2 regions of the Pseudoalteromonas sp. PAB 2.2 genome follow, and region 2 is predicted to be linked to the other one. Evidence: riboswitches for the same ligand, from Rfam matches in the RefSeq annotation. Region 2 holds a riboswitch; the other holds the start of a gene.

Region 1 (15,510 bases), on a different contig from region 2:
AGACATTGTTGAGTTTTTAGCGCTTGCTACTCTACTTTAAACTCCTTGCTTCCCTATCTTTGTTATGCGATAAAGCGCTTTATATTTGTAATACAATTAAGGTGTTTTGTGTCTCGTAAGAAAACAACAAAATCGAAAGGCTCATCAGGTTTAAACCGTAAGAATAGTGAAGCATTTATCAGCAAATTTTCAGCTCATCCAGATACACAAGTGTGCCCATCGGGTTTGATGTATAAAGTTGTAGAGGATGCGGCAGGTGACAAGCTCACAGAGTTTGATACTGTTGTTATTAATCAACGAATTATGCTCGCTGACGGTCATGTTATTGCCGATAGCTATAAAGCGGGTATGCCGGAGGTGTTTGCTTTATCGGAAGCGATTGAAGGCCTAAGAGAGGGGCTTTTGTTGATGAATATAGGATCTCGCTATGAATTTGTGATCCCTCCTGCGCTTGCGTGGGGTAAAAAGGGGAATGGTGGTAAAATTGGTGCAAATGCAGTGCTGCATTTTGATGTTCGCTTAATTCGTTTAGCCTAACTCGACACTGAGCTAGAAACGCGTTACCGTCTTGTATGGCTGATTAAGGATATTTATGGACGCATTTACTTCACGGGTTTACTTACTACGTCATGGCGAAATTGCAACTCCGGGCATTCTTTGTGGGCACGTTGATGTTGCTTTGTCAGATGTAGGCTATGAACAGATGCGTCTAGCAAGCGCAAAATTATCTCGCTTCGATGCTATTTATAGCTCTCCGCTAAAACGTTGTTCAACGCATGCAGAATTCTTAGCTCGTCAGCATACAATCAATGTGCAATATAACAATGCATTGAAAGAGTTTAATTTTGGTGACTGGGATGGCCAAGATTACCAACAACTTTGGCAACAAAATGGTAAACCTCATGTCGGTGATTTTTGGCAACATCCGTGGCAGGTTAAAGTGCCAAATGGTGAATTAATGGCTGACTTTTACGCGCGAGTCGAAGCATGGTGGCAGGCATTTTTAGTTTCGCTTACAGAGTCCAAACATACGCAATCATTAGTGATTAGCCACGCCGGTGTAATTAAACAAATCCTCGCTATTATTTGTCATATGCCTAAACAAACGAATACTCACCTTAATGTTTTTCATTTACCTTATGCAGGGTTAATAACGTTAGATGTATATATAGATGAACAAGGGCAAGTGTGGCCTAAAATAGTTTTTTAGCCATCTAGAGTGATATTCATTGAATTATTTACTTAGCCCGCCATAATATACCGAACTACCTCAAAATTTAGATTTCGGCGTTTTACAGGGGCTTTATATCAAGGCGTTACTTTGCAGCACGTTTATAAGTAACAACTTAGAAAGTAAGTTTTTGAACAACGCTCTGCGGGTTGGTATAAAGCGATTAATTCCGCGTTATTGATTTTAGGAAGGGAATAACCATTCTGTGTAATCAATTTCTTTTGCCTATATTGCTTTAATTCCAACAGAAACTCGCATCATGAGGTCGTTTAGGTATATCTATATGCTATGGAATGGGGTGAGATTCTCCAGCTGTTCCCGCAACTGTAATCCATGATGAACATGGTCAGCCAGATACTTAGCAACAACAATTAGTCTTATTATGCTAATACAGTAGAGTGTTTATCGATTTGAGCGATTTAATATTCAAACTAATTAGTATCATTGAGCGGGTCAACTCACGTTATCTACTGATATAGGTCAGTGCTTTCTGGTGCGTTGATAAAACTCGCCAAGAGAGTGTAATTTGCAATTAAAAAGCCAAGGCACAACCCCTTTAATTTCAGTATCTGATTTAAGCTGGGGAATTGCTGATAAAACAATTCTTAAATCAATCAATTTGCAGTTAAATGCAGGTCAATTCATTGGTTTGCTGGGGCCTAATGGTGCCGGTAAATCAAGTTTATTGCGTTGCTTATATCGCTATTTAAAACCACAACAAGGTGCAGTCTTTTTAGCTGGCGATAACATTTGGCAAATCAGTGCTGATGAATTCGCTAAAAATGTTGCTGTGGTTTTACAAGAGTCTCCTTCGCAATTTAATTTATCTGTTTTCGATGTAGTTAGTTTAGGTCTCACCCCACATAAAACCCTGTTTAGTGCGACTAATGCCGATGATAAAAAGCGTATTTATCAAGCAATCGAGCAGGTTGGTTTAAGTCATCACACACAGCAAAGCTTTGATTCACTTTCGGGTGGAGAAAAACAGCGTGCACTTATAGCCCGCTCAATTGTTCAGCAACCAAAGTTATTGATTATGGATGAGCCAACCAGCCATCTTGACGTTAAGTATCAAATTCAAATTATGGAGCTTGCTAAGTCACTTGATGTCACTGTGCTCGCTTCATTTCATGATTTAAATCTAGCTGCTAGCGTATGTGATGAGTTACTTGTTATCGATGAAGGTCAATTAATTACGCAAGGCACACCAAAAGAGGTGCTTACAGAGCAGCTGTTAAGTGATGTTTTTGGTGTTTGTGCAAGAGTGTCTGCTCATCCTCAGTCAACCTCGTTTGATGAGTTCGTGCCACATATTACCTACTATTACGGCTATAACAGACAGGAGCATCAAGATGACTGATAGGGTGCGTTTTAGTCTCTGTGTATGCGTTGCACTTGTCAGTTGCTTTTTAGCACTCAGTTTTGGTGCCGCGAGTACATCAATGAGTGATGTGCTGCATAGTTTAATCAGCCAGGGCAGTGATGAATTTATCCAGCGTATTATTTTGCAACTGCGCATGCCACGTATGATATTGGCGTTTTTAGCTGGAGCTGGGCTCGCGCTTGCTGGGCTTATATTACAAACCGTAACGCGAAACCCGTTGGCAGACCCTTACTTATTTGGTATTTCTTCAGGTGCCTCATTTGGTGTGGTTTGCTTTATATCGCTTACCGGTGTGAGTTTTGGCTTTAGTATGTCGATTGCTGCATTTTTGGGCAGCTTACTCTCTATGTTTTTGTTGATTGGCATTGCTGGGCGTCGCCATGTAGGGCAAGTTGAAGCGATGTTATTGGCGGGGGTCGCACTGTCATTTCTGTTTAGTGCTTTAACCAGTTTATTACTTTATTTTAGCGATCCTCAAGCGATTACAGCTATCTTATTTTGGACTATGGGAAGTTTTTCACGTGCTGAGTGGGGAACGCTCTGGATCCCGCTCACCGTAATCATTGCGTGTATGACGTTAATGATCGCTTTTCGTCGTCAGTTAAACGCTATGTTACTTGGTGATGAAAGCGCGGCAACACTGGGGATTCATGCTCAACGTTTTCGTATTTTAATGTTACTGCTTAGTTCGTTAATTACTGCTGTTTTGGTCGCTATGTGTGGGGGGGTTGGCTTTGTTGGGCTTATGATCCCGCATATTGTCCGCTACTTTACGTCGCAAGGCTCAAGCCACAACCTTTTAATGACGAGCCTTGTTGGTGGTACATTTATGGTATGGGTCGATGTGCTTTGTCGTACTTTACTGACTAATCAAGAATTGCCTGTGGGTGTGATCACTGCGGCTATAGGCAGTGTGTTCTTTTTATCTTTACTTTATTTTCGTAAACAGCGCAGGTAGCCCATGTTTAATATCGCACCTCTTAACTCGCAGTATGCATCTGTAATTCAACAAAAAATAGATCTTAAAACCAAACCCTTAGGAGCGCTTGGTCAATTAGAAGAGTGCGCAAAAACGTTGACACTCATTTTAAGTCAATCTCTTAACTCAGAGCACGCTGTAGATGAATTTAAACCCGTTATTAACGCGCCGACACTCGTCGTTTTTGCAGGTGACCATGGTGTTGCTAGCCAAGGGGTTTCGATTGCGCCAAGCAGTGTGACTTCACAAATGATTGCGAATTTTGCGCATGGTGGAGCGGCAATTAATGTATTTTGTCGTCAACTTGGATGGCAGCTTGAGGTCGTTGATGCAGGCACTTTGTCAGAACAGCATCATATTAGTGTTCATAATCAACGTTTAGGGCATATTACTGAGTCAATAAATACCTCAATGGCGATGTCGCCAGCGCAAGTTGAACAAGGCTTTAAGTTTGCTAAGCAGCGTGTGAATGCAATAAAAAATACAGGGTGTAATACCGTAGCATTCGGTGAAATGGGGATTGGTAACACAACCAGTGCGGCAGCACTAATGGCTGCTCTATTATCATTACCTGCCGCTCAATGTGTAGGTAAGGGCACGGGCGTAACGGATGAGGTGGTAGCTAAAAAAATTGCGGTTGTTGAACAAGCCGTTAATTTGCATCAGGCACATCTAAACGATCCATTAATGACATTAGCGGCGCTGGGTGGCTTTGAAATAGTTCAAATAACAGGTGCTATTTTAGCCGCGGCGGAATTAGGCATGGTGGTGGTTATTGATGGCTTTATTTGCAGTGCCGCAGCATTGGTTGCGACACGTATAAACGCGCATGCACGTGATTATATGATTTTTGCTCACGCCTCAGATGAGCAAGGACATAAAGCCATGCTGGCAGCGTTAGACGCATTGCCATTATTAAACCTTAATTTGCGCTTGGGAGAGGGCAGTGGTGCCGCCTTGGCGTTACCATTATTACAATCATCGCTTGCATTTTATAACGAAATGGCAAGTTTTGCAGATGCACATGTTGAGCAGGTTGTTTAAGCAATGAATACACACAACCCATCGCCTTCTCAAAAGCAGCTATTATTGCTAGCTGTTAGTTTTTTAACACGTATACCTGTGACGCTTAATTTTGAGGTATCAACGACGGCATTGAACCAAGCCAGTCGCTATTTTGCTTTGGTAGGGGTTCTACTTGCGGGGATTTTAAGTTTAGGTTATCTCGTGTTTAGTTACTTTTTTCCTGCTTCAATTTCCGTGGCACTTGTTATGGCCTTAGGGTTAATTTTGACGGGGGCATTTCATGAAGATGGGTTAGCAGATGTATGGGATGGCTTTGGTGGTGGCTGGAAAGTTGAAGATAAGCTGACCATTATGAAAGACAGCCGTTTAGGAACTTACGGAGCGGCTGCACTTATTATTGTGCTGCTTATTAAGTTTCAAAGTTTAGTTGTGTTGTCTGAGTCACTAAATTTGCTACTCATTGCGTTGCTATTAGGGCAGAGCTTAAGCCGAATTGTCGCAACGAGTTTAATTGCTGACATGGATTATGTTAGTCACGATGCAACCAGCAAAGTAAAACCCGTTGCGATGTATTTAAGCACCGAAAGTTACCAAATACTGCTTGTGACAGGCGGGGCAGTGATACTTTTCGCATGGTTATTTTCAGTGTTCAGTATTTGGCACATCTTCACTGTAATCCTTGTACTTACTATAACGCGTTTTATATTGATTCACTGGTTTAAAAAACAGTTATCAGGTTATACCGGAGACTGCCTAGGTGCCGCACAACAAATTGCTGAGCTGGCTGTATATTTAACCTTAGTGAGCATGTTATGAAGCAACCACATACCTTGATTTTAGGTGGCGCACGCAGTGGTAAAAGCCGCTTTGCAGAGCAACTAGCTAGCAATTCAGGCAAATCGATTATTTATCTTGCGACAGCCAATGCGGGTGATAGTGAAATGGCTGAACGCATTGCACGTCATCAATTAGAGCGCGATGGGCGTTGGCAAGTTATCGAAGAGCCACTGCAATTGGCTAAAGTGCTCAAAGAGCATGGCAAAGCAGACCGCTGTATTTTGGTTGATTGCTTAACACTTTGGCTGAGTAATTGTTTATGTCAGCACGGTGAAGCATATTGGCTAGAGCAAAAAGCAGCACTACTTGATGTGCTTAAAGAGCTTCCCTGCGAGGTTATTTTTGTTAGCAATGAAGTAGGCCATGGTATTGTGCCATTGGGTGAATTGAGCCGCCAGTTTGTTGATCATTCGGGTTGGTTACACCAATCACTTGCCAAGCAGGTTGCTCGGGTTGAGTTTATTATTGCTGGCCTTGCACAAACATTAAAGAGGGAGCAATGATGAAAACCCTTATGGTGCAAGGCACGACATCTGATGCAGGTAAAAGCACTTTAGTGGCGGCATTGTGTCGCATTTTTGCTAAACGCGGCATTAAGGTTGCGCCTTTTAAGCCGCAAAACATGGCACTTAATAGTGCTGTAACCGCCGATGGAGGCGAGATAGGGCGTGCACAAGCACTGCAAGCAGTGGCAGCTAATGTGCCCGCTGAGGTTGATTTTAACCCTATTTTACTAAAACCAAATAGCGATACAGGTGCACAAGTTATTGTGCATGGAAAAGCGCTTTCGAATATGGAAGCCGGCAGTTACCACGATTATAAAAAGGTCGCTATGGACGCTGTACTCACCTCTCAAAAGCGCTTAAGCGAACGGTTTGAGCTATTAGTTGTTGAAGGCGCAGGCAGTCCAGCAGAAATTAATCTCAGAGAAAATGATATTGCTAACATGGGTTATGCTGAGGCTGTCGATTGCCCAGTGATCATTATTGCCGATATTGATAAAGGCGGGGTTTTTGCTCACCTGGTTGGGACGTTAGCGTTGTTATCTGAATCAGAGCAAGCGCGCGTAAAAGGGTTTGTAATAAATCGTTTTCGTGGTGATATAGCACTGTTACAAAGTGGTTTAGATTGGCTTGAGCAATACACGAATAAACCTGTATTGGGGGTTTTGCCATACTTACATGATTTAGCCTTAGATGCCGAAGATGCCGTGGCTATTGCTAATAAAGTTGCTGAGCCACAGTTACACATTGCTGTTCTTCTTTTACCTCATATTAGTAATCACACTGATTTCGATGTCCTCAGACTGCAACCAGAAATAGACCTTCACTATGTCCGTCATACACAATCGATTCCTGATGTTGATCTAATTATTATTCCAGGTAGTAAGAATGTGTTAAGCGATTTAGCCTTTCTAAAAAATGAAGGGTGGGACAAACAAATACACCGCCATCTTCGTTATTCAGGCAAAGTGCTGGGGATTTGTGGTGGCCTACAAATGTTAGGGATGCGAATTGCCGATCCTCATTCTGTCGAGTCTAGACTTGGGGAAGCAAAAGGGTTGGGAATCGCTAATTTTGAAACTCAGTTAGGCCAACAAAAAGTGCTGACACAAGTAACTGGAATATTGCATTTAAACAGCAGCGAACAGCAAGTTTGTGGTTATGAAATACATGCCGGAATAAGTGAGGGGCCAGCGCTTGAACAGCCTTTTATAACGTTTGAACAGCATCCGAATGGCTTTACCCATGACGGCTTTATTAGCGATGATAACCAAGTAGCAGGTACTTACTTACATGGGCTTTTTGATACACCTGATGCAGTAAATCAGTTGGTCAGATGGCTAGAGCCTGAGACGAAATTGACACCTATCGATCTTAATCAACACCGCGAACAGCAGTTAAATAGACTCGCAGACGTAGTGGAAAAACATATGGATATTGAGCAAATTATCAATATTTATGACACCTTTAGTAAGGAAAAATAATGAGCGAAAACAACCAAGATAAGCACCAACAGCGCCAACAAAAAGTAAAACAAAAAGTAGACGAGCGCATCGCCGCGGCTCAAAAAGAGCAAGGTATTTTTCAGGTCATTACAGGTAACGGGAAAGGAAAATCAACCTCAGGCTTTGGTACTGTAGCGCGTGCTGTGGGTCATGGCATGAAAGCAGCTGTTTGTCAGTTTATTAAAGGCACTTGGGAGTGCGGTGAACGTAATTTACTCGAAAAAGCAGGCGTCGAATTTGTCATTATGAATACGGGTTTCACTTGGGAGACTCAAAATAAAGACTCTGACACAGCGGCAGCGCAAGTAACATGGCAAGAAGCAAAACGAATGCTAAAAGATGAGTCTATTAATTTAGTGATGCTCGATGAAATCACTTATATGATTACCTATGGCTACATTGATTTAGATGAAGTCATTGCTGCAATTAGTTCGCGACCTGCAATGCAATCAGTGATTATTACAGGGCGAGGCGCGCACCGAAAACTCACAGAACTTGCAGACACAGTGAGTGAAGTACGTAACGTGAAGCATGCATTTGATGCTGGCATAAAGGCACAAAAAGGGTTTGATTACTAATATGAAAGCACTGACCTTTAGTTGCTTATGGGCATTGATGTGGTTGGCTCAGTTTTCTTACGCACATGAAATTAAAGAGCCTCAGCGTATCGTTGCTTTGGCTCCGCATATAGTCGAAAACCTGTTTGCAATTGGTGCTGGAGATCGCATCGTTGGAACCGTCGATTATGCCGATTACCCTGCACAAGCCAATGAAATTGAACGAGTGGGAGGTTACTATGGCATCAATATGGAAAGGCTCTTATCGCTGAAACCTGATCTTGTTCTTGCATGGAAGACCGGTAATAAAGCTGAAGATCTTGCTTACATTGAGAAATTAGGTATTCCGGTTGCTTACAGTAACCCAGACCAAGTGGATAATGTGGCTGATGAGTTACGTAAATTAGGTGAGTTAACCCATTTAAAAACGCGAGCCGATAGAGTCGCCACTGAGTTTGAAGTAAAGCTTGCTGCCATCCGCGCTTCACAGCAGGATAAACCCCCAGTGAGTGTGTTTTATCAGTTATGGCCAGAGCCGATGATGACGGTGGGTGGTAACACATGGATTAATCAGTTACTAACGATTTGCCATGCTGACAATGTATTTGCAAACAGTGAAACCGATTATCCGCGTATCAGTATTGAAAATGTGCTGGTAAGTAAACCCGAGGTGATTATTATCCCCGATGAAAAATCGAAAAAGCCGCAACCTCAAATAGATTGGCGACAATGGCCTGAATTACCGGCCGTTCAGCATAACCAATTTATAAGTGTTAACGCTGATTTATTACATCGCTTTACAACCCGCATGCTTGATGGCTTGAGCGAGATGTGTGGTAAAATAGACATTTCAAGAAAGCAAATACAGGCTTCAAAATGACCAACTGGCAAGATTTTTTAAAGGCTGAATTAGCCAAGCCCTATATGCAAGACACACTAACCTATGTTGCTGATAAACGCGCTGCGGGTGTTGTTGTATTCCCACCTGAAGAACAGGTTTTCTCAGCCTTTAACGCCACTCCTTTAAACGATGTGAAAGTGGTTATTTTAGGGCAAGACCCTTATCACGGTGAAGGGCAGGCACATGGATTATGCTTTTCAGTGCAACCTGAGGTTAAAAAACTGCCACCTTCACTTAAAAACATCTATAAAGAACTGGCCACAGATATCGACGGATTCGAAATACCTGAGCATGGTTACTTACAAAGCTGGGCAGAGCAGGGCGTGTTTTTATTGAATACAGTACTGACCGTTGAGCAGGGAAACGCGCATTCACATAAGCACTTGGGATGGGAGCAGTTTACAGACCAAGTTATCGCACTGATCAATCAGCAATGTGAGGGAGTTGTGTTTGTTTTGTGGGGGGCACATGCACAAAAGAAAGGTAAACACATCGATACATCGCGTCATCATGTGATCCAAGGCCCTCATCCCTCACCTTTGTCTGCACATCGAGGTTTTTTTGGGTGTAAGCACTTTTCAACGATCAATCAGCGACTGAGCGAACAGCATAAAACACCGATTAATTGGCACCTTCCTAAAATTTAATGCAAACAAAAGGCCCTTGCGGGCCTTGGTTTAAAAGTCTAGCTCATCAATCGCTATACTGTCTGTAAAGTAGTCTAACTCCTGTAGTTCTTTACGTAATCTGTGCTTATCTTTCAAAGCTTCGATTTCGCGCCATTTTCTCTTTTTATTTTTTGTAGAGGTCTTTTTTGTTGTACTAGGACCTTCTAATATTTCTAAAATATCGTCTAGGCTATCCATGAACTTCTCCTATTGATTATTTTGAACCTCGGAAATACCTATACCACAGGCTAGACAAAAATAGAATAAAAAAGTGACGATATTGTTACAGAAATGTGATTGCTAGATGAATAGATCAAAATTTTGTATGGTATATAAACAAAAACGCCACCGAGAGCGGTGGCGTTTATTTATAATGATTTTTGCAGATTACATTGCTTTAAAGCGTGCTTCTAATTCAAGCTGCGCTTCGGCAAAAGAGCGAATGCCCTCAGCTAGTTTTTCTGTCGCCATGGCATCTTGATTATGTAACCAACGGAACTCACTTTCAGTCAGTGGTGCTGGTTTTGGTTCAACGGTAAAGTCGCTTTCAAGTAAGTACTCTTGTGCGTCTGTAAGCTCACCAAGCTCTTCAAGTAATGCAGGGCTGATTGTTAATTTATCACAACCAGTAAGCGCGATGATTTCACCCGTGTTACGGAAGCTTGCACCCATCACGACTGTTTTATAGTCATGGCGTTTGTAGAATTCATAAATACTACGAACAGACTGTACACCAGGGTCTTGCATTGGATCAGTCGGTTTTTCCATACCATTCGCTACATGCCAGTCAAGAATACGGCCAACAAACGGTGAAATTAGAAATACATTTGCGTCGGCACAGGCACGTGCTTGTGCTTCTGAGAATAACAGCGTTAAGTTACACTTAGTGCCTTCTTTTTCTAATTGCTCGGCAGCTTTGATGCCTTCCCACGTTGATGCAACTTTAATAAGAATTTTATCTTTGCTTACCCCTTCTTTTTCGTAAAGGCTAAGTAAAGTATGTGCTTTATCAATCGTCGCTTGTGTATCGAAAGATAAACGCGCATCGACTTCTGTCGAGATATAACCCGGTACAATTTCGCTGATTTCTTTACCAATTAATACGGCAAAATAATCGCAAGCAAGTTCAAGTTGCTTGGCTGCATCTTGCTCTGTTTCTTTTGCGTATTGCCATGCCTTGTCTAGATAAGGTTTATACGCTTCAATTTCACTGGCTTTTAAAAGTAAAGATGGGTTAGTTGTTGCATCTTCTGGTTGGTGCTTTTTGATAGCTTCAATATCACCTGTATCTGCAACAATAGATGAATGCTGTTTAAGCCTTTGTAGTGCTGAAGTCATTTGCTTTCCTCATTCCAAGCAAGTTAAAAGAAAATCCATTATAGCCACCTTAATGCTGCAACACTATGACAGTGTTTAATAGGTCAAATGTCCTTAACTAAGAAAACTAAGGCATTAGATGTGAAAATGCAGCGAATTAAGGCGGGGCGAAACAAAACGTGCATTTTGATTCATTTAATGTTGAAATTGACATCAAACAAATTACAAGTCAATAGCTATCTATGATCACAGTTATTTCACCTGCAAAAAATTTAGATTATGAAACACCAGCCACGACCGACAAATTCACTCAGCCTGAATTACTCGAGCACAGCGAAGAGTTAATGTCAGTTTGCCGTGATTTAACCCCTGCCCAAATTGGCAGTTTAATGAAAATCAGTGATAAACTAGCCGGTTTAAATGCAGCGCGATTCGCACAGTGGTCACAGCCGTTTACAACAGAAAACGCAAAACAAGCCGTCCTTGCATTTAATGGTGATGTGTATGGTGGTTTAGATGCACAGTCGTTAACACATTCTGACTTAGATTATGCACAGTCTCACTTACGAATTTTATCTGGCCTTTACGGTGTGCTTAAGCCGCTCGATTTAATGCAAGCTTACCGCCTAGAAATGGGCACCAAGCTTGAAAATCCACGCGGTAAAAACTTGTATGAGTTTTGGGGGAGTGTGATAGCCGAAAAACTCAATACAGTCTTGGCAGAGCAAGACAGTAAGTACTTAGTAAACCTTGCTTCAAATGAGTATTTTAAAGCAGTTGATAAAAAAGCCTTAAATGCACAAATTATTACACCTCATTTTAAAGATTGTAAAAACGGCCAGTATAAAGTGATCAGCTTTTACGCGAAAAAAGCCCGCGGCATGATGGCGCGTTACATTATTGAGAATAAAATTACTCAATTGAGTGATTTAAAAGATTTCACAGTAGCGGGTTATTACTTCAGTAGCGATGCAACCGCGAAAGAGCTCGAACCTGTTTTTCTGCGAGAAGAACAGCACTAGAAAAAAGAGCCTACTTTAGTGTGTTAAAAGCCGTGCGATGCACGGCTTTTTTTATGGTTTTTATTTGTCTGATTAAACATGGCGTTCATTTTGCAAATTACCGAGTTAGTTAATATAAGATAACAAGGTATAAACATGCTAAAAATTCCATCCGTTAGTGAAGCTGAAAAGCTCATTGAAGAGAAGCTTGGTGGTTGGATTGATATTGTTATAAGTCATATTCCTAACTTCATCGTCGCAATCATAATAACCATTTTATTTTCGCTTTTAGCGCGAGTGTGTGGCTCAATGCTGCGTAAAATCTTACGTCGCTCTTTGGAATCAACGCAAATTGCTGATTTGATGTCGTCTATTGCAAAAGTGGTTATTCTTTGTGTAGGGCTGTTTGTTGCGCTCGATTTTTTAGGCCTCAGAGGCACCGTGACTTCATTACTCGCAGGTGCTGGTATTGTTGGTCTTGCTATCGGTTTTGCTTTTCAGGATATGACCGAAAACTTAATCGCAGGTATTGCCATGGGTATCCGTAAACCCTTTAAAGCAGGTGATGTCATTCGAACGGAAAGTGTATTTGGTACAGTGAGCGCGATTAACCTAAGAAACACCCTTATCGAGAATTTTTATGGACAACTAATTCTCGTACCTAATAAAATTTTATTTAGAAACATACTTAGTAATTACAGTACGTTAGGCGTTCGCCGTATTGAGGTGCCTGTGGGTATTTCGTATGCCGATGACCCAGAGCAAGCTGCAGAGGTTATCGTTAAAAAAATCAATGAATTTGATTTTGTGATCAAGCAAGAAGAGACCGCCGTGTACGCCGAAAGCTTTGGCGATAGCAGCATTAATTTACTGGTGTGGTTTTGGATTAAGTACCCCGGTGAAGCTGACTTTATGACTGTACGCCACAAAGCTGTTGTGGCTGTTAGAAACGCCTTAAGCGAAGCTAATATGACCATTCCATTCCCAATCCGCACGTTAGATTTTGGTATTAAAGGCGGCGAGAAATTAAACACCATGATCAGCGAAAAACAGCCAGATAAGGCCGCGGATGCAAAGCCAGCCGATAAGTAAAATTTACTGACTCACCGGCGTGATTTACACAGGGAAGTGTACGTGAGCTGGTGGTTGTTTCCGTTTTATTTTCAGTCTAACCAAGCCAAACCGATTCTGCCCCAAAACAAGTTAGGGTAAATCCTTTAATGATTGCTTTGAGCAATCAAGAGAGGGTCCAAGTCGTTTAATACTATTGGCTCTATTTTGCAAAACGAATGTTCCGCTAACGCATTTTCTTTTTCTGAATATTCTAAGTGATAATAAAAATATTATAGTTGGCAATGCATTACGTTATTTGTTAGAAATAGATTTATTAATACATGAGCGTGACATTGGCAGAAAGATGCGCGAAGCGCGCACTATAAAATTGTTAGGCATATATGATCGACTTTAGGAGCTTAATCGGAAAAAGTCTTGTGGCTGTTCAAACTGGTCACAATCACGAAAAAGTTCATCCGGCATGGCGTGATGAGACTAATGAAGGCTTTTTAATTTGCTATGACATAAACTTAGTGTTTCAAGGCCAAGAATCTTACTCAATCAAACCGTGTGAAGTAGATATTACCGATCGTTTTCCTGGTTTAGGGTTAATGCTAGAAAAGGTAGATACGATAGAGTCATCCATACCTTTTAATATTACTGACCTGCCATTGCGAATAAGTGAAATGTACCAGAGTGATCATCTAGGTGAGGATGTTATAAACCAATACGTTTTTGTTTTAGAGAATGGATCAAGCCTCGTTATCAGGCATATTTTTCCACCAATGACGCTGGGTATTAATGTAGTGTCAATAAATGCCTAACAAAAACAAGCACAGGAGCGGTTTTAAGCTGCTTTCGCTCCGCTCTTATCTTCACACAAAATTAACTGAGAGAGGGTGGCTTAAGCTCAACATCAAAAAAGCGCAATCAGTCAAACTGGTTGCGCTTTTTGCTTATTCGCTGTGTGAGCGATTAGTGTAAGATACGAGCTCTGATTGTACCTTCAACTGCACTTAGTTCTTTAAGTGCGACTTCTGAATGGTCTGTGTCTACATCAATTACTACGTAACCAATCGCTTCGTCAGTTTGTAAGTACTGTGCTGCGATATTGATACCGTGCTGTGCAAACGCTTGGTTAATTTGCGTTAACACGCCGGGTCTATTTTGGTGTACGTGCAATAAGCGACTGCGGTTAGCGAGTTCAGGCAGTGATACTTCAGGGAAGTTCACGGCTGTAATTGTTGACCCATTATCTGAATATTTAGCAAGTTTACCCGCAACTTCAATACCAATGTTCTCTTGTGCTTCTTGCGTTGAGCCACCAATGTGTGGGGTCAAAATAACGTTATCAAAACCACGCAGAGGTGAAACAAATTCTTCGTCATTCGATTTTGGTTCAACAGGGAATACGTCGATAGCAGCACCGCTTAGCTTTTTCTCGCGCAGTGCTTCTGCAAGCGCATCAATATCAACCACTGTACCGCGTGAGGCATTGATTAAAATCGCGCCTTGCTTCATGACTTCAAGCTCAGCCATACCAATTAGGTTTTTAGTTTGCGGCGTTTCTGGTACGTGTAAGCTAATTACATCGGCACGTTGCAATAACTGGGTAAGGTTATGTACTTGTGTCGCATTACCAAGCGATAGTTTGTCTTCGATATCAAAGAACTCTACGTTCATACCGATGTTTTCAGCCATGATACCGAGTTGTGTACCAATGTGGCCGTAACCAACAATACCTAACGTTTTACCACGGGCTTCAAATGAACCGTTGGCTGATTTTAACCAACCACCGCGATGAGCGAGGGCGTTACGCTGTGGAATACCACGAAGAAGTAATAAGATTTCACCAAGCACTAACTCTGCAACAGAGCGCGTGTTTGAGAATGGTGCGTTGAATACAGCAATACCACGCTCACGTGCAGCTTGCAGATCAACTTGGTTTGTACCGATACAGAAGCAGCCTACTGCAACAAGCTTTTCAGCTGCTTCTAATACCGCTTGATTAATATGAGTACGAGAACGAAGGCCAACAAAGTGCACATCTTTAATGCGCTCAATGAGCTCGTCTTCAGGTAAGGACGTTTTCACGTAGTCAATGTTACTGTAACCATTACGCTTTAGCGTTTCTACAGCACTTTGGTGCACGCCTTCCAGCAAGAGAATTTTAATTTTGTCTTTTGCTAACGATACCTTACTCATATCCTCATTCCTATTTACTTGATTTGCGGCCCATTTTTGGTGCCGATAATAACTTTGTCTGCACCGCGATGGGCAAACAAGCCGTTTGTAACTACCCCAACAATCTGATTGATTGTTAGCTCTAATTCTTTGGCATTGCTGATATCAAGATTATGCACATCTAAAATGATGTTGCCGTTGTCTGTCACTACACCTTGGCGGTACACTGGATCACCCCCAAGTTTTACGAGTTCACGAGCAACGTAGCTGCGAGCCATTGGGATTACTTCAACTGGCAGTGGGAATGCCCCTAATGTCTCAACTTCTTTTGATTCATCAACAATACATACAAATTGTTTTGCTA
Region 2 (15,510 bases):
CAACAGGGCCACTTACTCGTTGCCACGTAAATGTTCCATCAGCAGGCGAGCCCTTAGCCAATAATGTAAACTCGCTTTTTTCAATAATTTGCTGATCAGCTCCAGCATTAACTGTCGCAGCGATTGGTGTTGTGTCACTCGACCCACCGCCCCCACAGGCTGTGAGTGTCGTTAATGCAACAACTACAAGAGGCACTAATCTCATGTTTACCACCTTAAAATGCAACGTTGGCTTTATAACCAACGGCCAAATAAGAAGATAACTAGCAAGTAAAGTGCCAAGAACACTCTAAATTATAAGTAACTTTCTTGATGAATACGCACAAACAATTTAGTGCCAATTTTACTGTAATCTATCTTATATTCTCGGCCATCAAGGGCTTGAATGAACAATAGACGTTTTTCTTCTGCAAAAACATCAGGGCTGGTGATGTAAACCATTTCGAGGTAACGCTCTTTTGCTTCACGACGGTTTTTTGGCAGATCTTCTTTAAACGGTTCAAGACCATTTTGTGTCACTTTTATACGTGGGTGGTTTTCGCCATTCACAATTACTAAGTCGAGTTTTTTATCTTTATGAATAATTGTGTTTCGACCACTTTTAATAAAAGAACGTTCTTGACTCATAGCCTTTTCCTACTTACTGCCACCTAATTACTTACATCTTTCTGTAAACGAGTATTGATAAATTCACTAGGGTTTAATTTCCAACGATTCAAATCTGCACTGAATTGCCAAATATCAGTATCAAGTGCATTGGCAGGCAACAATAAATCGTACCCTGTCAATTGCCTCAAATGCTGCGTACGATTAGCAAACATGGCAATCAATCCTTTGTAAAGCTGACCACTAGGGGCAGTGTAGTCCGTCTCTTCAACTAACCATTCTGATGGGCAATTGCCATTTTTGCAATGTTTTTGAACAACTTGCATAAATATATGACGTTGTTCTATTAATAATCGCCCTGCAATTCGGGGGTGAATCTGAGTTAAAAATTCATCTATGTTATTGAGTTTAATACCAACTGCGTTTAACTCAAGGTATTCTAAGCCTTGTTCCACTTTTGGGACACCACTGTGGTGAAAGTTTTCTCGTTTTAATTGCCAATGCCCAACTTTATGATGATATATAAGCAACTGATTAGTATAGGTAAAGCTATAATAAGGCTCTTGTGTTTTTAAAAAGCCGACAAATATAGCAGCAAGGCAGCTACTGACTAAAAAAATTTCCACTATACTAATCTCACCGGGACGTAGCAGGTTAAACAGCATAATGAATACAAGCCCAATGCCTCCGACCAATAAAAACTCAATACCATGTCGCGAAGCCTGTGCCCGTACCTTTAAAATCGCGTTTTTGTTATCCATACACTGAAAAGTAAAAAATAAACATTACAATTGTGACCAAAACAATCTTTCTAAGCGTTAAACAATACGGACACTTGGTTTGTTTACTCATACTTACACCTCTCTTCTCATAACAATTAAGGAACAAATACGCTGAACTTTTAACTTTTACGCCAAATGCACAAATATATGAGATACCTGACATACGGGGCACGTACTAATTTTGTACACTACACTCAACTAATTTTCTGGTAACACGATGATGTATTCGACACAATCTGGTAAAGCGCTTTTTCCTTTTATTATTACCCTTTTGCTAGGGTTATGTATTTATTTATATTTACCTTCAAGCCAAGGCGAGCAAAGCAACTTTGGAGACCGTTCAACCCAGGTTGTCGCACATACCGTCACGGCTGAAGAAAATGCCGTTTTAATCGAAGCGATAGGCAGCGCGCGCGCGAATCAAGCGATCTTCATTCGCAGTGCACAAAACGACTATGTGACTGATATATTTTTCAATGATGGCGATTTAGTAAGTAAAGGTCAAAAACTAGTTCAGTTACAAGCACAACAAGAAGAATTAGCAGTAAAAGAATTGAGTATCAATTTACGTGAAGAAAAACGCCAACTAGACCGCTTAACCGAACTATCACGTTCGCAAGCAACCGCTAAATCGTTACTTGAAGAGCAATTGTCTCGTGTAGATGCCACCGAAGCTCAGCTTGAAAGCGCCAAAACTAAACTGGCAGAAATGACCATTAAAGCGCCTTTTTCAGGCTTATTAGGTAAGCGTGAAATCTCGATAGGTACTTATGTTAATAGCACCACCAATATTACCACTCTCGATGATATCAGTATTATAAAAGTGGACTTTAAAGTTCCTGAAAAATACCTTGCGCAACTGCAGCTAGGCATGAAAGTCATGACTCAAAATGATGCTTACCCAGGAAAAACCTTTAACGGCAAAGTCACGCACATCAGCTCACGCATTGACTCGGTTACTCGCAGTGTTGAAGTGACGGCCAGTTTTACCAATTCAAGCGGTTTATTACGCCCTGGCATGCTGTTAAACACTGCATTACAACTGAGTTCAAACCAAGCACTCATGGTGCCTGAAAAAGCAGTAATCCCTCAGCAAGATAAACACTATGTATTCAAAATTGAAGACGGGGTTGCCAATAAAGTTGAAGTACATGTAGCGGGACGTCATAACGGGTGGGTTGCCATCGATAAGGGTCTAACAGATGGTCAACAAGTCGTGACTGAAGGCATTATCAAAATTCGCACTGGCAGCAAAGTTAGTATCAAGGGCTAAACCATGAAAATTACAGATACTAGCGTTAAACGTCCGGTCTTTGCGATCGTAATAAACTTACTGTTACTTACCTTTGGTCTCGTCGCTTTTTCGATGCTACCACTGCGTGAATACCCTGATATTGAAACCCCGATTGTGAGTGTAAGCACATCGTATACTGGGGCCAGTGCAGAAATTATTGAAACCAAAATAACCCAAGTGCTCGAAAATCGTATTTCGGGTATTGAAGGGATTAAAAGCATTAATTCGTCAAGCCGTAATGGCCGCTCAAACATCACTATTGAGTTTAATATCAGTCGCGATATCGATGCCGCATCAAACGATGTGCGTGAGCGTGTAGCACGTGCGCTTGATAGCCTACCAGAACAAGTACGCCCACCTGAGGTGTCAAAATCGAACAGCGATGAAAGTCCAATCGCTTGGTTTGTCCTTAATAGTTCGACAATGGATTCGTTGCAACTTTCTGACTACGCACAGCGTTTTATTGTCGACCGTTTAGCCGTAGTTGATGGTGTGTCGAATGTACGTGTCGGTGGTGAGCGTAAGTACGCCATGAAAATTTGGCTAAACCGCAAAGCCATGGCGGCACGTGGGATTACCAGCAGCGATATCGAGAATACCTTACGCACAGAAAACGTTGAACTTCCCGCTGGTGAGATTGAATCAATTGACCGTGATTTTACTGTGCGTACAGCACGCAGCTATAAGGATCAACGCGACTTTAGAAACCTGGTTATTAAACGGGGCGACGACGGCTACTTAGTGCGCCTAGGTGAAGTGGCCGATGTGCATTTAGAAGCTGCTGACGACGAAAGTTTATTCCGTGGTAATGGCCGTAACATGATTGGTTTAGGCATTGTAAAACAAGCAAAAGCGAATACCCTTACTGTGGTAGACAATGCCCGCGCCGAACTTGAGAAAATAAAACGTAACCTACCTGAAGGCACCACGATTCAAGACAGCTACGACTCGTCAGTGTTCATTAAAGAATCGATTAACGAAGTGTACCGCACACTCGCTATTTCAATGGCCTTGGTTGTCTTAGTTATCTACTTATTCTTGGGGAGTATTCGCGCGACTTTAGTGCCCGCAGTTACTGTTCCTGTGGCACTCGTTGGTAGCTTTATGTTCTTGCTTGCCATGGGATACTCAATCAACTTGCTTACCCTACTCGCTTTAGTGTTAGCCATTGGTTTAGTGGTCGACGATGCCATTGTAATGCTTGAAAACATTCACCGCCGTATAGAGCTTGGTGAGCCACCTTTACTTGCTGCCTTTCGTGGGGCACGTGAAGTAGGCTTTGCCATTATTGCCACCACGCTGGTGCTTATTTCAGTGTTTGTGCCACTGGTCTTTATGGATGGCCGTATTGGCGCATTGTTCACAGAATTTGCCATGGCAGTGAGTGCGGCTGTGTTTTTCTCAAGTATTACCGCGCTAACCTTGTCACCAGCGTTGTGCTCAAAGGTACTTAAAGCCTCTGAAAAAGAAAGTAAATTTAGCCAATGGATGGATAAAACATTTGCCAAAATTGAACAGGCGTATCGTAATTCACTAGCATCAAACATGAGTCGAAAATGGAGCTTGTTGCTCACCATGATCATGACAGGCGTTGCCAGCTTCATGCTATTTCAGCAAATTCCTTCGGAACTGACGCCAAAAGAAGACCGCGGTACTTTCTTTATCATGATGAGCGGCCCTGAAGGGGCAAGTTACGAAAATAACGCCGCTAATATGGCTAAAATCGAAGAGCGTTTAATGCCATATTCAGAGTCTGGTGAGTTGAGCCGTGTGCTCATTCGTGTACCTGGCTGGGGCGGCCAAGGGGGTGTTGCAATCGTTGGTATGGCCGATTGGGATAAACGAAAACGCTCAACATGGGAAGTGATCGATGAAATTAGTGGAAAAATGCAAGAAGTGACTGACATTCGTGCCTTTGCTATTATGCGCAGTGGTATTGGTGGCGGTGGCTCATCACGCCCAATTGAGTTCGTATTACAAGGTAACGATTACGACCAATTAGCCGATTGGCGTGATCGCATTATTAAGCGTGCTGAGAAAAACCCAGGCCTTGTGCGCATTGACCACGACTATAAAGAGACATTCCCACAGTTTTTAATCAATATCGATAAAAACAAAGCCGCTGATTTAGGCGTGTCTGTATCCGATGTAGGCCGCACTCTTGAAACCATGCTAGGTCAACGTCGAGTGACAACCTTTATCGACCGTGGTGAAGAGTACGATGTGATCCTAAAAGGGACCAAAGAAGACTTTGCTAACCCAACGGATATCTCAAACATCTACCTAAAATCACGTAGTGGTGAACTCGTGCCGCTAGATAGCCTCATTACGCTAAAAGAAGAAGCGACTGCATCACGTTTAAATCGCTACAACCGTATGCGTGCGATTACTCTTAGCGCCAACTTAGCTGATGGCTACACCTTAGAAGAAGCACTGAACTTTTTAAATCAGGTTGCCGCTGAAGAGAACAACATTGATGGCGCCATTGATTACAAAGGTGAGTCTCAGCTGTTTTACGAAGGTGCATCAGCGATGACCTATGTGTTCATCCTTGCACTGACAGTGACGTTCTTAGTGCTTGCAGCCCAGTTTGAAAGTTTTATTCACCCACTGGTGATCATGCTAACTGTGCCACTCGGTTTAGTTGGGGCCTTATTTGGTTTATGGTACACAGACTTAACGCTAAATATTTACAGCCAGATTGGTATTGTGATGCTAATAGGTTTAAGTGCTAAAAATGGTATCTTGATTGTTGAATTTGCAAACCAGCTACGAGATAAAGGCGTTGAGTTTAACGAAGCCATTACACAAGCTGCTACGCAGCGTTTACGTCCCATTATTATGACCTCATTAACAACCGTAATGAGCTCTGTACCGCTAGTACTCGCAAGTGGTCCGGGTGCAGAAAGCCGTATGGTAATTGGTGTTGTGGTATTCACTGGGGTAATTGTGGCAACCTTACTCACCTTGTTTGTTGTGCCCGCTGCGTATACTGCCTTTGCGCGTAATACACAGTCACCAGAGTACTTACAAAGTAAACTGGAACAGCAAGCGAAAGACAAACCGTTAGAAGAAATTTAGACGCTCTGTAGCTTTCAATAAAACGCCGTCTTTACGGCGTTTTGTTTTTTCAGCTATAGTCAGCAAAACAGTGAGGGAGTAAAACATGAATAACAACATACAAATAGCCACATTGGGTGGTGGCTGCTTTTGGTGTATTGATGCCGCATTCAGACGCGTCAAAGGCGTATTAAATGTAAGCTCTGGTTATGCTGGCGGCGAGATTGAAAACCCCAGTTATCAGCAGATTTGTACGGGGTTAACCGGACACGCCGAGGTCGTACAACTGGACTTTGATAGCAGCATTATCAGCTACAATACCTTACTTGAAATGTTTTTTACGCTGCACGATGCGACACAATTAAACCGCCAAGGTAATGATGTTGGCACACAGTACCGCAGTGTCATTTATTATCATGATGAACAGCAAAAAGATGAAGCAGAGGCGATGATAGCAGCCTTACAAAAACAAATTCGTGAGCCGATTGTCACCGAGCTGAGCCCGCTTACACACTTTTACCCAGCAGAGCAATACCATCAAGATTACTATAACGAAAACCCGAACCAAGGTTATTGCAGTATTCTTATTGCCCCTAAACTTGAAAAGTTCGCTCGTTATTACGCCGATAAATTAAAATGAAAAAAGCCCGCTAAGTAGGTAGCGAGCTTTTAGACGCAGAACTAATAATTTCCTTTATTATTAGAACTGATAACGGGCACCTACAAATAAGCGACGCTCTGGCGTATTGTAGTAATAAAATTCGTCGTTGATGAAATCACCATCGAGATCTTTCCCATACGCATCAACGGCGTTATATTCTCTATCGAATAGATTTTCTACGCGAAGTGACACGGTCAGGTTATCGGTTGCTTGGTAATGGCCCACAAGGTTCCATAACGTGTATGAAGGTAAGTGTGTCAGTTTGCCATCTCGATCACCGCGATATTGCATATCAATACCAGCATCAAAGTCGCCCCATGCTTTATGTAATGACCAATTCACGCTGTGTTTAGATACATAGGTCAATGCATTACCTGTTTCAGTATCCTCTGCTGATAGGTAGGTAAAATTGAAGCTGTGATCAAAACCTAGCACTTGGTTTTTAAAGCTAAATTCAACCCCTTCGTGGCGAGCTTGATTGATATTCGTTGGTTGCCAAGCGCCGGATGCATTTGGTGCCCAGGCAATTTTGTTATCTATTTCACTGCGGAAAATAGCGATATCTAGGCTGATATCATTCACATTAAGTGACAAACCTAACTCTTGGTTATCTGATGTTTCAGGATTGAGTTCTGGGTTACCAGAGCCGGGATAATACAGATCATTAAAGGTTGGTGACTTAAAGCCGGTGCTTTGGCTTAAGCGGAATGTCGCGATATCATTTAGATGATAACCGACCGCTGCCGTATAGGTTGTTTCGTCACCAAATTGTTGGTCATCATCTTGTCGTACCGTTAGATTTGCCAGCACGTGCTCATCATCGTAGTAAGCCCCAACAAACGCAGCGAATACCTCACGACTGTCTTTTAGATAAGTGCCAGAATTAGTATTTACTTCATCTTTATACCAGTTTAAACCACCGCTAATTGTTAAACTTTGATTTAAAAAATATTGGCCGTTGTAATCGATTTGCTCACGTTCTGTCTCAAACTTATCAACCACCGTTGCACCGGTGTAGTCGATACGCGAGTCATCTGAACTGTCGCTAGAGATTGCAATATCAATCGCATGGGCGTGTTTTTCGAATGCTTTTTTCCAACCTAATGAAGCTTGGTAGTTTTCGAACTCACCTTTTTCTACTGTACTATCAGCAGGACTAAAAGAGCTATCGTATTGCGCTTCACCTTCTGAGTACTGACCCTGTAATAAAAGCTCCCCTAGCCGCTCATTTTGATAGCCTAGGTTAAAACCAAGGTTTTTATTTTCATAGCCATCTTCATCAGGCGCTACACCTTGCAATACATCAAAGCCGTCTGTTTTTTCGTAACCTGCATTAACAGAAATATCGACGTCTGCAATCTGACCACCAGTAGCCACTTGGTACTCTTGGTAAGAATCTGAACCAAAGGTGATATCCAAGGTGGTATTTTGTGCTTTACGAGTAATAATATTGATCACACCCGCTAACGCATCTGAGCCATACACAGCAGCACGAGAACCCTTAATGACCTCAACGCGTTCAATACTGTTTAACGGAATATTGCTAATACTTTTATAGCCCAGCGTTGCCGAACCTGTGCGTACACCATCAATTAAAATAAGCGTATGACGTGAGCTGGCACCCCGAAGTGAAACACCTGAACTTTGCCCAAAACCACCATTAGCATTAATTTGGAAACCGGCTTGTGTTGCCAGTAAACTAGGTAAGTCGCGAACATAGCTTGCATCGATATCAGCACGGTCAATGACTGTAACGCTCGCTAAGACTTCATTAATAGATTGTTCGAATTTATTGGCAGTCACTGTGATGTGCTCGATTGATTGCTCATCCGCAGACACAGAAAAAGACAACGCAGCAGCAACCGCTACGCCTAACGTAGATTTATATAGCATGATATCCCCTAGCCTGTGCCCACCGCACACGCAAATAGTAAGTTAATTCAAGGCCGGTCTCCGGACTCTGCATATACTGAGCATACGCATTACCGTTGCGGGGGCAGTGTTGGCATTGTTTTCTCCTTGAAAACGCACCAGCTTCCCGATTATCTTGCTGTTATTTCAGCCTTTGAAATAGCATGTATCTAAGCAGATACAGCAAGCACCTTGAAAATAGGCTGCTATTGTGATGATTTTAGGAATAAATGTCAATGGACGTCTAAACTTCTAAATGAACTTAGATAGAAAGTAAAATAAAAAAGCCAAACACGTTTATGTTTGGCTTTAGATTAGTCACAACTTCACCGCTCTTCTAGTAGAGCTGTGCGTTCGTAGTCAGACAGTGCTTTCGCAATAAAATTAATTAATCGCGGAAGTTTTTGAATTGGAATGGTTGACCTAAATCAGCAGTACGAACAACTTGCATTGCTTCTTGTAAATCATCACGCTTTTTACCCGTTACACGTAACTCTTCACCTTGAATAGCGGCTTGTACTTTAATTTTTGAGTCTTTAATCAACTTGACGATTTTCTTTGCAACGTCTTTTTCGATACCTTGCTTAAGTGCCACATCACGCATGACGAATTTACCGCTGCGCGACTCATCTCTAAGCTCTAAACTAGATACGTCTAAACCGCGCTTTGAAATTTTCGCAGCAAGAATATCGAATAATTGCATAACTTGCTGTGGTGCTTCAGCTTTTAGCTTAATGACTTTGTCGTTTAATTCGATTGATGCATCAACACCACGAAAGTCAAAACGTGTTTCTAATTCACGCTTAGCATTATCCACTGCATTCTGCGCTTCGTTCATTTCTACTTCAGAAACAATATCAAATGAAGGCATGGGGTTCTCCTAACAAGATTTTTAAAATAAATATGCCTAGGATTATAACGTCAATTTTATAAATCTTTACATTTTTCTGCACACCGTTCAGGTGCGATACGAAAATTGTTTGATATACTGCCCATTCATTTTTTAGGCAGTTTAAAGGTTTATTGTGACTAGGCGCATATACCAAATTATATTTTTAGTCAGCATTATTGGCTTCACTATTCTTTTCGCCAAAGAAATTAAAGGCGTAAGTAACCTATTCCCACATGTTGATAAAGTCGCGCATTTTGGCATTTTCTTCGTACTGGCTATGGTGATGGATAAAGCGTTTAAATTACCCCTTATAGTGCAAATATTATTGCTTGCAGGGTACGGTGCTGCCATTGAGTTTATGCAAGATATGCTGCCTTATCGTCAAGCTTCAGTTGCCGATTTTGTTGCCGATTTTATAGGTGCTTCGAGCTACTTTATTATTAAACTTGGTTTTCATTTAGGTAATAAACAGCGCAATGGCTAATATTTTAATTGTAGGTGATGGTGCTATTGGCTTGTTATTCAGTCATTTTTTATCAGCTCAACATACTGTTACCTTATTAACGCGCAAGCCCACTTTGACCACCCGTTTTTATCAATCTTCAAATGGTAAATCACAACCTATTAACGCACGCCTAATTAATCATAAAGAACTTAACCAGTTTGCCCCATTCGAGTGGGTGTTATTTACGGTGAAAGCCTTTCAGGTTGAAGCTGCATTTAAGCAACTTCAACCTTATCTAGCTGAGCACTGCCAAGTTATCTTGTCTCATAATGGCATGGGCAATGTGGATGAACTTAACGCCGCGCTTTCGGCCCATCAAGGTCTATCATTTTTAACCACTCAGCAGGCGGGGTTCAAAGCAACTCAATACAGCGTGAATCATACTGGTGACGGTGCCAGTCTTTTAGGTACGTGTAATGATGCTGCGCGCAAAGTGCTAAAGCAGATCGAGCAGCACTTTAGCAGCTTACCTAATTTTAGTGTTACCGATGATATTCATACCCTTCGTTGGCAAAAACTGTTGGTGAATATCGCTATTAATCCGTTAAGCGCTATTCATAATGTAAAAAACGGTCAACTTCGTACGCCGCACTTTAGCTCACGAATTATTAATTTACTCAGTGAGGCGTGCTTAGTTGCTAACAAACAAGGTATTTCACTCTCATTAAGTGACGCGCTAAACAATGCCTACAGTGTAATGAGTGCAACCGCCGCAAACTTTTCGTCGATGCAACAAGATATTAGCCATAATAGAGCGTCTGAGATTGACGCTATTTGTGGGTATGTATGTGAGCAAGGCGCTAAGCTTGGAGTGAAAACCCCCTACAATCAAGCCATGCTTAGTATGATAAAAGCCAAATCAGCAGGGCTTTAACAACACCCCTCTTCTATTATGGCGGCTGGAAGGTGTGCCAATTAACAGCAAATTGAAAAGTCAGCGTCTTTCGTTAGGCATTAAAAAAGCGCGAAATTCGCGCTTTTCTATACCCGTTTACTTATGGGCGATACACTTTTACGTTGCTAAAGCCTTCTTCGTGTAAAATAAGCGCTTGTAGCTGGCTCATTACCCCTTTAGCACAATATAAGTAGTATTCTTTATCTTTTGGTAAATCACCAAACTTAGTCGCTAAGCGGAAAAATGGTAAATGAATTACTTCGATACCTTCAAGCTCTAGCGGGTTAGCGTCTTCTTCTTCTGGTGAACGAATATCAACAACCACTGCGTCTTTTGGAAGATCAGAGACTGACTCTGCTTCTTTCACTTCTTGTTTTGCTTCGGTATCAATGTCGCGGACATCCATAACACGTGCATTTTCAACCACCGTATTAAGTACATCAAAATCAAATTTAGCTTCTTCAGCTAAGATGGTTTTAATTTTTGCTTTAACTGTTGGTTTTTTAGATATTACACCACAGTATTCAGGCATACTCTCTGCCATTTCTGCTGTGCCAATTTTACGTGCAATATTAATAATATCTTGCTTGTCGTGTTGAATAAGTGGGCGAATGATCAGCGTTTCGGTGACACGGTCAATCACACTTAAATTTGCCAGCGTCTGACTCGAAACTTGGCCAATACTCTCACCGGTAACAAGTGCTTGTACACCTAGTTTTTCAGCCACTTGGCTGCCAGCACGCATCATCATACGTTTAAGTACAACGCCCATTTGGCTGTTTTCAATGTTTTCGAGTATTTCCGCTACGACGGGTTCAAAATCAACAGTGACAAATTTCACTTTATGGGTTGAGCTAAACTGTTTCCAAATGTAGTAACTTGCTTGCTTCACGCCAATTTCATGCGCTGCACCGCCTAAGTTAAAGAACAAAAAGTGAGTACGAGCCCCTTTTCTGATCATTTGATAACTAGCAACACCTGAGTCAAAACCACCTGACATCAGTGATAGCACATCTTCTTGCGTTGGTAATGGGAAACCAGCCATACCAAAATGAGTCTCTGTAACAATGTAGGCTTTTTCGTCACGCACTTCTAAACGTACTGTTACCTCTGGGTGAGATAACTTAACGCGCGCGCCCTCTACATGTTGATTTAACCCACCCCCTACATAGCGTTCAACATCACTTGATGTAAAGTCGTGCTTACCAGAGCGCTTACAACGAACACAAAATGTTTTGCCTTCAATGGTGTGGCCGATTAATTCTTTGGCTTTTTGGTAGATGTCATCAAGCGATTCGAAATCAGTCTCTGTTACTTCTATAAACTGTACGATCCCAGGTATACGCTTTAAGCCATCGATGATATCGAGACGGACTTGTTCTGACTCCAAGAGACTTACAACTGAAATATTATCCCAGTTGTTTCTTACTTGCACTTTTTCGTCAACACGACGTAAAACGATCTTAATGTTATTTTCTAATAACTTGGTAAAACGCTTACGTACAGATTTACTCTTGATAGCGATTTCTGGGTGTAATTTGACGATAAATTTAAGCATAGTTCACTCTTAGACTGTGGAATTCACACGCCTTGAGACATACCAACCTCAAGGGCGCGCGATTATAACAAAAATTATAGCGTCTAGGAAATAAACTGCTTCAGACGGATTATTGTGCCGTTGGTTCAGCGTTAGCTAAAGCTAAGTACTTCGCGCGTAATTGGTTAACTTGCGCTAGGCTATGCTCAGTACAGTGGGCTTTTAATAGTAATAACACCTTTAAAATACCGTGGTAAATATCTTGTCTTGCCAATTCACCACTTAAGCGACGCGCTTTGATATAAGGTGTCCAGAAACTCACTGTCATTTTTAACATATGAGCAAGCTCTGTTACATCATCATCTTCAATGGTGATAATATCACCCGCTCTCAACGCTAATAAAACCTCTTTGACTTGTTCAAGTAATGCCGCCTGAAATTCGATGTAATCTTTTTTAAGGGCTTCGTCTCGCGACAAAATGTCACCCAAGTTGTCATAAAAAAACTGGTATCGCCACATCAATTCAAACAAGGAGTCTAAATACCCTGCTAAGTTTTCGAGTGCATCATCATCGGGGGTTAACGGCTTGAAGTGAGTGTGCAAGTGCTCACTATATAAAGCAAATATATGACGGATGATATCTTCTTTATTTTTAAAGTGATAATACAAATTACCCGGACTAATACCCATATGTGCAGCTATATGATTGGTTGTTATGGCACGCTCACCATGGAGGTTAAATAACTCAATGCTGGTGTGTATAATTTTATCCTTAGTGCTCATATGCTGATTACTCTGTTTTTTATGATTATTAAGTACTGAAAGCCAAGCAGTATAAACAAATGCGCGGCAATAAAATACTACCTTGAAAAAATCTAACCTCAATCGGTTTACCGTTCCTTTTTAGGGACAAAAACTAGTAAGATACGCGTATTTTCTAAGCTGCATACAGACTCAAACACTGTTAATATAACAAGCAAATTTATAGATAGCTGATAGTTATGAACGTTACTGCAATATATCCGGGCACATTCGACCCGCTAACAAATGGCCACACAGACCTAATTCATCGCGCTGCAAAAATGTTCGATCACGTTATTGTTGCAATTGCGCACAACCCAAGTAAGCAACCTTGCTTTACACTTGATGAGCGTGTTGAACTGGCTAATAAAATATTAGCGCACCTTGATAATGTCAGTGTTATCGGGTTTTCTGGTTTACTGGCTGATTTAGCGCGCGAGCATAAAGCAGAAGTTCTTATTCGCGGTATTCGTGCGGTGTCAGACTTTGACTATGAATTTCAATTAGCAAACATGAACCGCCGCCTAAACCCTGATTTAGAGAGCGTGTTTTTAACGCCTGCCGAAAAAAATTCTTTTATCTCTTCAACCTTAGTGAAAGAAGTAGCACGTCATCATGGCGATGTAAGTGAATTTGTTGACCCAATAGTTGGTAAAGCATTACAGGAAAAAATACACGGATGAAATTAAAGAAGCTCATTAGCTTAAGTGCATTACTAATGATCTCTGCGCCAAGTATTGCTGGGCCATGGATAGAAAGCGATGACCCACTGCTACGCGCATCAATCGAAATGCTATTTAATCAAGGCGTTATTAAGCAACCAATTAATAGCTACCCGCTTATGTGGCAAGGAATTGCACGAGACTTAGCGTCTGTAAATACCAGCCAACTTAACGCGCAAAGCTTGTTTGCTTATCAGCATGTAAAACATGCGTTAGATAATGCGAAGCAAAAAACCAGCTCGAGTGTGCGCTTAAATTACAATAGCGAGCCTGAAACACACCAAAGCTTTGGTAAACGCCACCAGCAAAAAAGCGGTATAAATAGTTACGGCTCAATCACAGGTCAGCGTGTCAGTGCAAAAGTCAGTGTTAATTACGCCGATGAGGCACTCGATACACAGCATGTTAATTACCAAGACAGCTATTTAGCTGTGCTTGTCGGTAACTGGTCTATTAGTGCTGAACAAGTCAGTCACTGGTGGGGGCCTAGTAACGAAAATGCGCTGTTACTCTCTAATAATGCCGCGCCCATGAAAGGACTGCGTTTTAGTCGAGCTAATAGCCAGTATGTTGGCCCACATTGGTTATCGTTTGTGGGGAATTGGCAGTTAACGGGGATATATGCCAAGCAAAAACCGTATCTAAACAACAGTGAACAAGGTGATTATTGGGCCCTCAGATTTGCCAGTACACCACTTATGGGACTAGAAGTTGCCTTTAATACTGCCGGCTCTGACTATTTAACATCAACAGAGCGTGATGTCATTGCATTAGAAAATAACGAATCGACTCACCGTTTAACAAGTTTTGATATTAAGTACTCAACAAGTGCGTTATCGCACCCTGTGGCATTCTACGCAGAGGTAATGGGTCAAAACAAAAGTGGTTTAGCACCCAGCGATCCGTTCTACACGTTAGGCGTTGAAAGTTATTTTGGTACATCGGATAGTTTATTAAAAACGTATTTAGAGTACTCAAATACAGAACAAACATGTGAACTACATAGCGAGTGTGTCTACGGCTCAGGAAGCTATACTCAACGCCAGCGACTTGTAGGAAGCTCAATACCACAACAAAGTAAATCGGCTATCCTTGGAGCCTATTACCATACTTTAGATGGCTATGGTGGACATGCAAAGCTACGATGGATTGATAGTGAACGCCTTGATAACGAAACCATTACCAGCGTAAGCCAATTGCAACTTGAACTTGGCTACCAACAAGCACTCTTCAATGGTCTTTGGAAAGTAACAGGGCTGGTCTCAAAAGGTGAGATGGGCAACGACTCAAACACGAATACAGCACTTAGAACAAGCTGGGAATACCGTTTCTAGAGCGGGTGAGGTCAGGCTAATTTGGTTTGACCTCGCATGCTTCTATAAAGCTTTACTAACCCTAAAAAATCCTTATTACAAAACAGCGCTATAAGCATCATCATGTCCATGAGATTCACTGTAATAGTGTAAAAATCCCAAAACCACCACTCACCCGTATAAGTGTAGTTAATATCATAGTACATCCCTAAAAACAGCGATGTATTTACTAAAAGCCCCGTGTAAATATACAGCTTTGCAGGCACTTCAAGAAAGGTTTTTTGGTGGGCGACTAACCAGATAACGGCCAACATCAATAAATCAGAGCCAGCCCAAATGACGTATGCAAAACTCGAATCTAACATATTGTAGCCAAACGCTATATTAAGTAATGGGTCACTAGCCATGTAAGAGATAAACATAGCCAGCGCCATCCACATCACTGTTTTATCACCATTTGGCGATGAAGACTTCTTCACCATGTTATATAAAAAGGCCATTAAAAATCCCCACATGATGAAAGTAGCGAG

What was found. A riboswitch is a leader RNA that binds a small molecule or an ion and turns the genes downstream of it on or off. The one in region 2 is predicted to bind cobalamin.
Region 1: linked by a shared signal. The riboswitch ahead of BWD47_RS17890 (ABC transporter ATP-binding protein) and the one ahead of BWD47_RS12850 (TonB-dependent receptor domain-containing protein) in region 2 are both predicted to bind cobalamin.

What each region holds. Positions count from the first base shown of each region.
Region 1 covers NZ_LYPI01000022.1:812-16,321, forward strand. Annotated here, with positions in the region: gene BWD47_RS17880 (FKBP-type peptidyl-prolyl cis-trans isomerase) at 109-537, shown strand; gene BWD47_RS17885 (histidine phosphatase family protein) at 593-1,210, shown strand; cobalamin riboswitch at 1,486-1,608, shown strand; gene BWD47_RS17890 (ABC transporter ATP-binding protein) at 1,758-2,591, shown strand; gene BWD47_RS17895 (iron ABC transporter permease) at 2,584-3,573, shown strand; gene cobT (nicotinate-nucleotide--dimethylbenzimidazole phosphoribosyltransferase) at 3,577-4,638, shown strand; gene BWD47_RS17905 (adenosylcobinamide-GDP ribazoletransferase) at 4,642-5,436, shown strand; gene cobU (bifunctional adenosylcobinamide kinase/adenosylcobinamide-phosphate guanylyltransferase) at 5,433-5,960, shown strand; gene BWD47_RS17915 (cobyric acid synthase) at 5,960-7,444, shown strand; gene cobO (cob(I)yrinic acid a,c-diamide adenosyltransferase) at 7,444-8,043, shown strand; gene BWD47_RS17925 (cobalamin-binding protein) at 8,081-8,902, shown strand; gene ung (uracil-DNA glycosylase) at 8,899-9,570, shown strand; gene BWD47_RS17935 (DUF3545 family protein) at 9,601-9,789, opposite strand; gene tal (transaldolase) at 9,979-10,929, opposite strand; gene yaaA (peroxide stress protein YaaA) at 11,151-11,930, shown strand; gene BWD47_RS17950 (mechanosensitive ion channel family protein) at 12,066-13,001, shown strand; gene BWD47_RS17960 (hypothetical protein) at 13,400-13,786, shown strand; gene serA (phosphoglycerate dehydrogenase) at 13,938-15,167, opposite strand; gene rpiA (ribose-5-phosphate isomerase RpiA) at 15,182-15,510, opposite strand, start outside.
Region 2 covers NZ_LYPI01000013.1:109,860-125,369, reverse strand. Annotated here, with positions in the region: gene BWD47_RS12880 (DUF1566 domain-containing protein) at 1-205, opposite strand, end outside; gene BWD47_RS12875 (hypothetical protein) at 295-627, opposite strand; gene BWD47_RS12870 (DUF2982 domain-containing protein) at 651-1,367, opposite strand; gene BWD47_RS12865 (efflux RND transporter periplasmic adaptor subunit) at 1,609-2,661, shown strand; gene BWD47_RS12860 (efflux RND transporter permease subunit) at 2,665-5,763, shown strand; gene msrA (peptide-methionine (S)-S-oxide reductase MsrA) at 5,849-6,382, shown strand; gene BWD47_RS12850 (TonB-dependent receptor domain-containing protein) at 6,443-8,296, opposite strand; cobalamin riboswitch at 8,330-8,485, opposite strand; gene BWD47_RS12845 (YajQ family cyclic di-GMP-binding protein) at 8,703-9,185, opposite strand; gene BWD47_RS12840 (VanZ family protein) at 9,340-9,690, shown strand; gene BWD47_RS12835 (ketopantoate reductase family protein) at 9,683-10,585, shown strand; gene thiI (tRNA uracil 4-sulfurtransferase ThiI) at 10,707-12,164, opposite strand; gene BWD47_RS12825 (TetR/AcrR family transcriptional regulator) at 12,274-12,927, opposite strand; gene coaD (pantetheine-phosphate adenylyltransferase) at 13,146-13,628, shown strand; gene BWD47_RS12815 (capsule assembly Wzi family protein) at 13,625-15,001, shown strand; gene BWD47_RS12810 (hypothetical protein) at 15,013-15,480, opposite strand.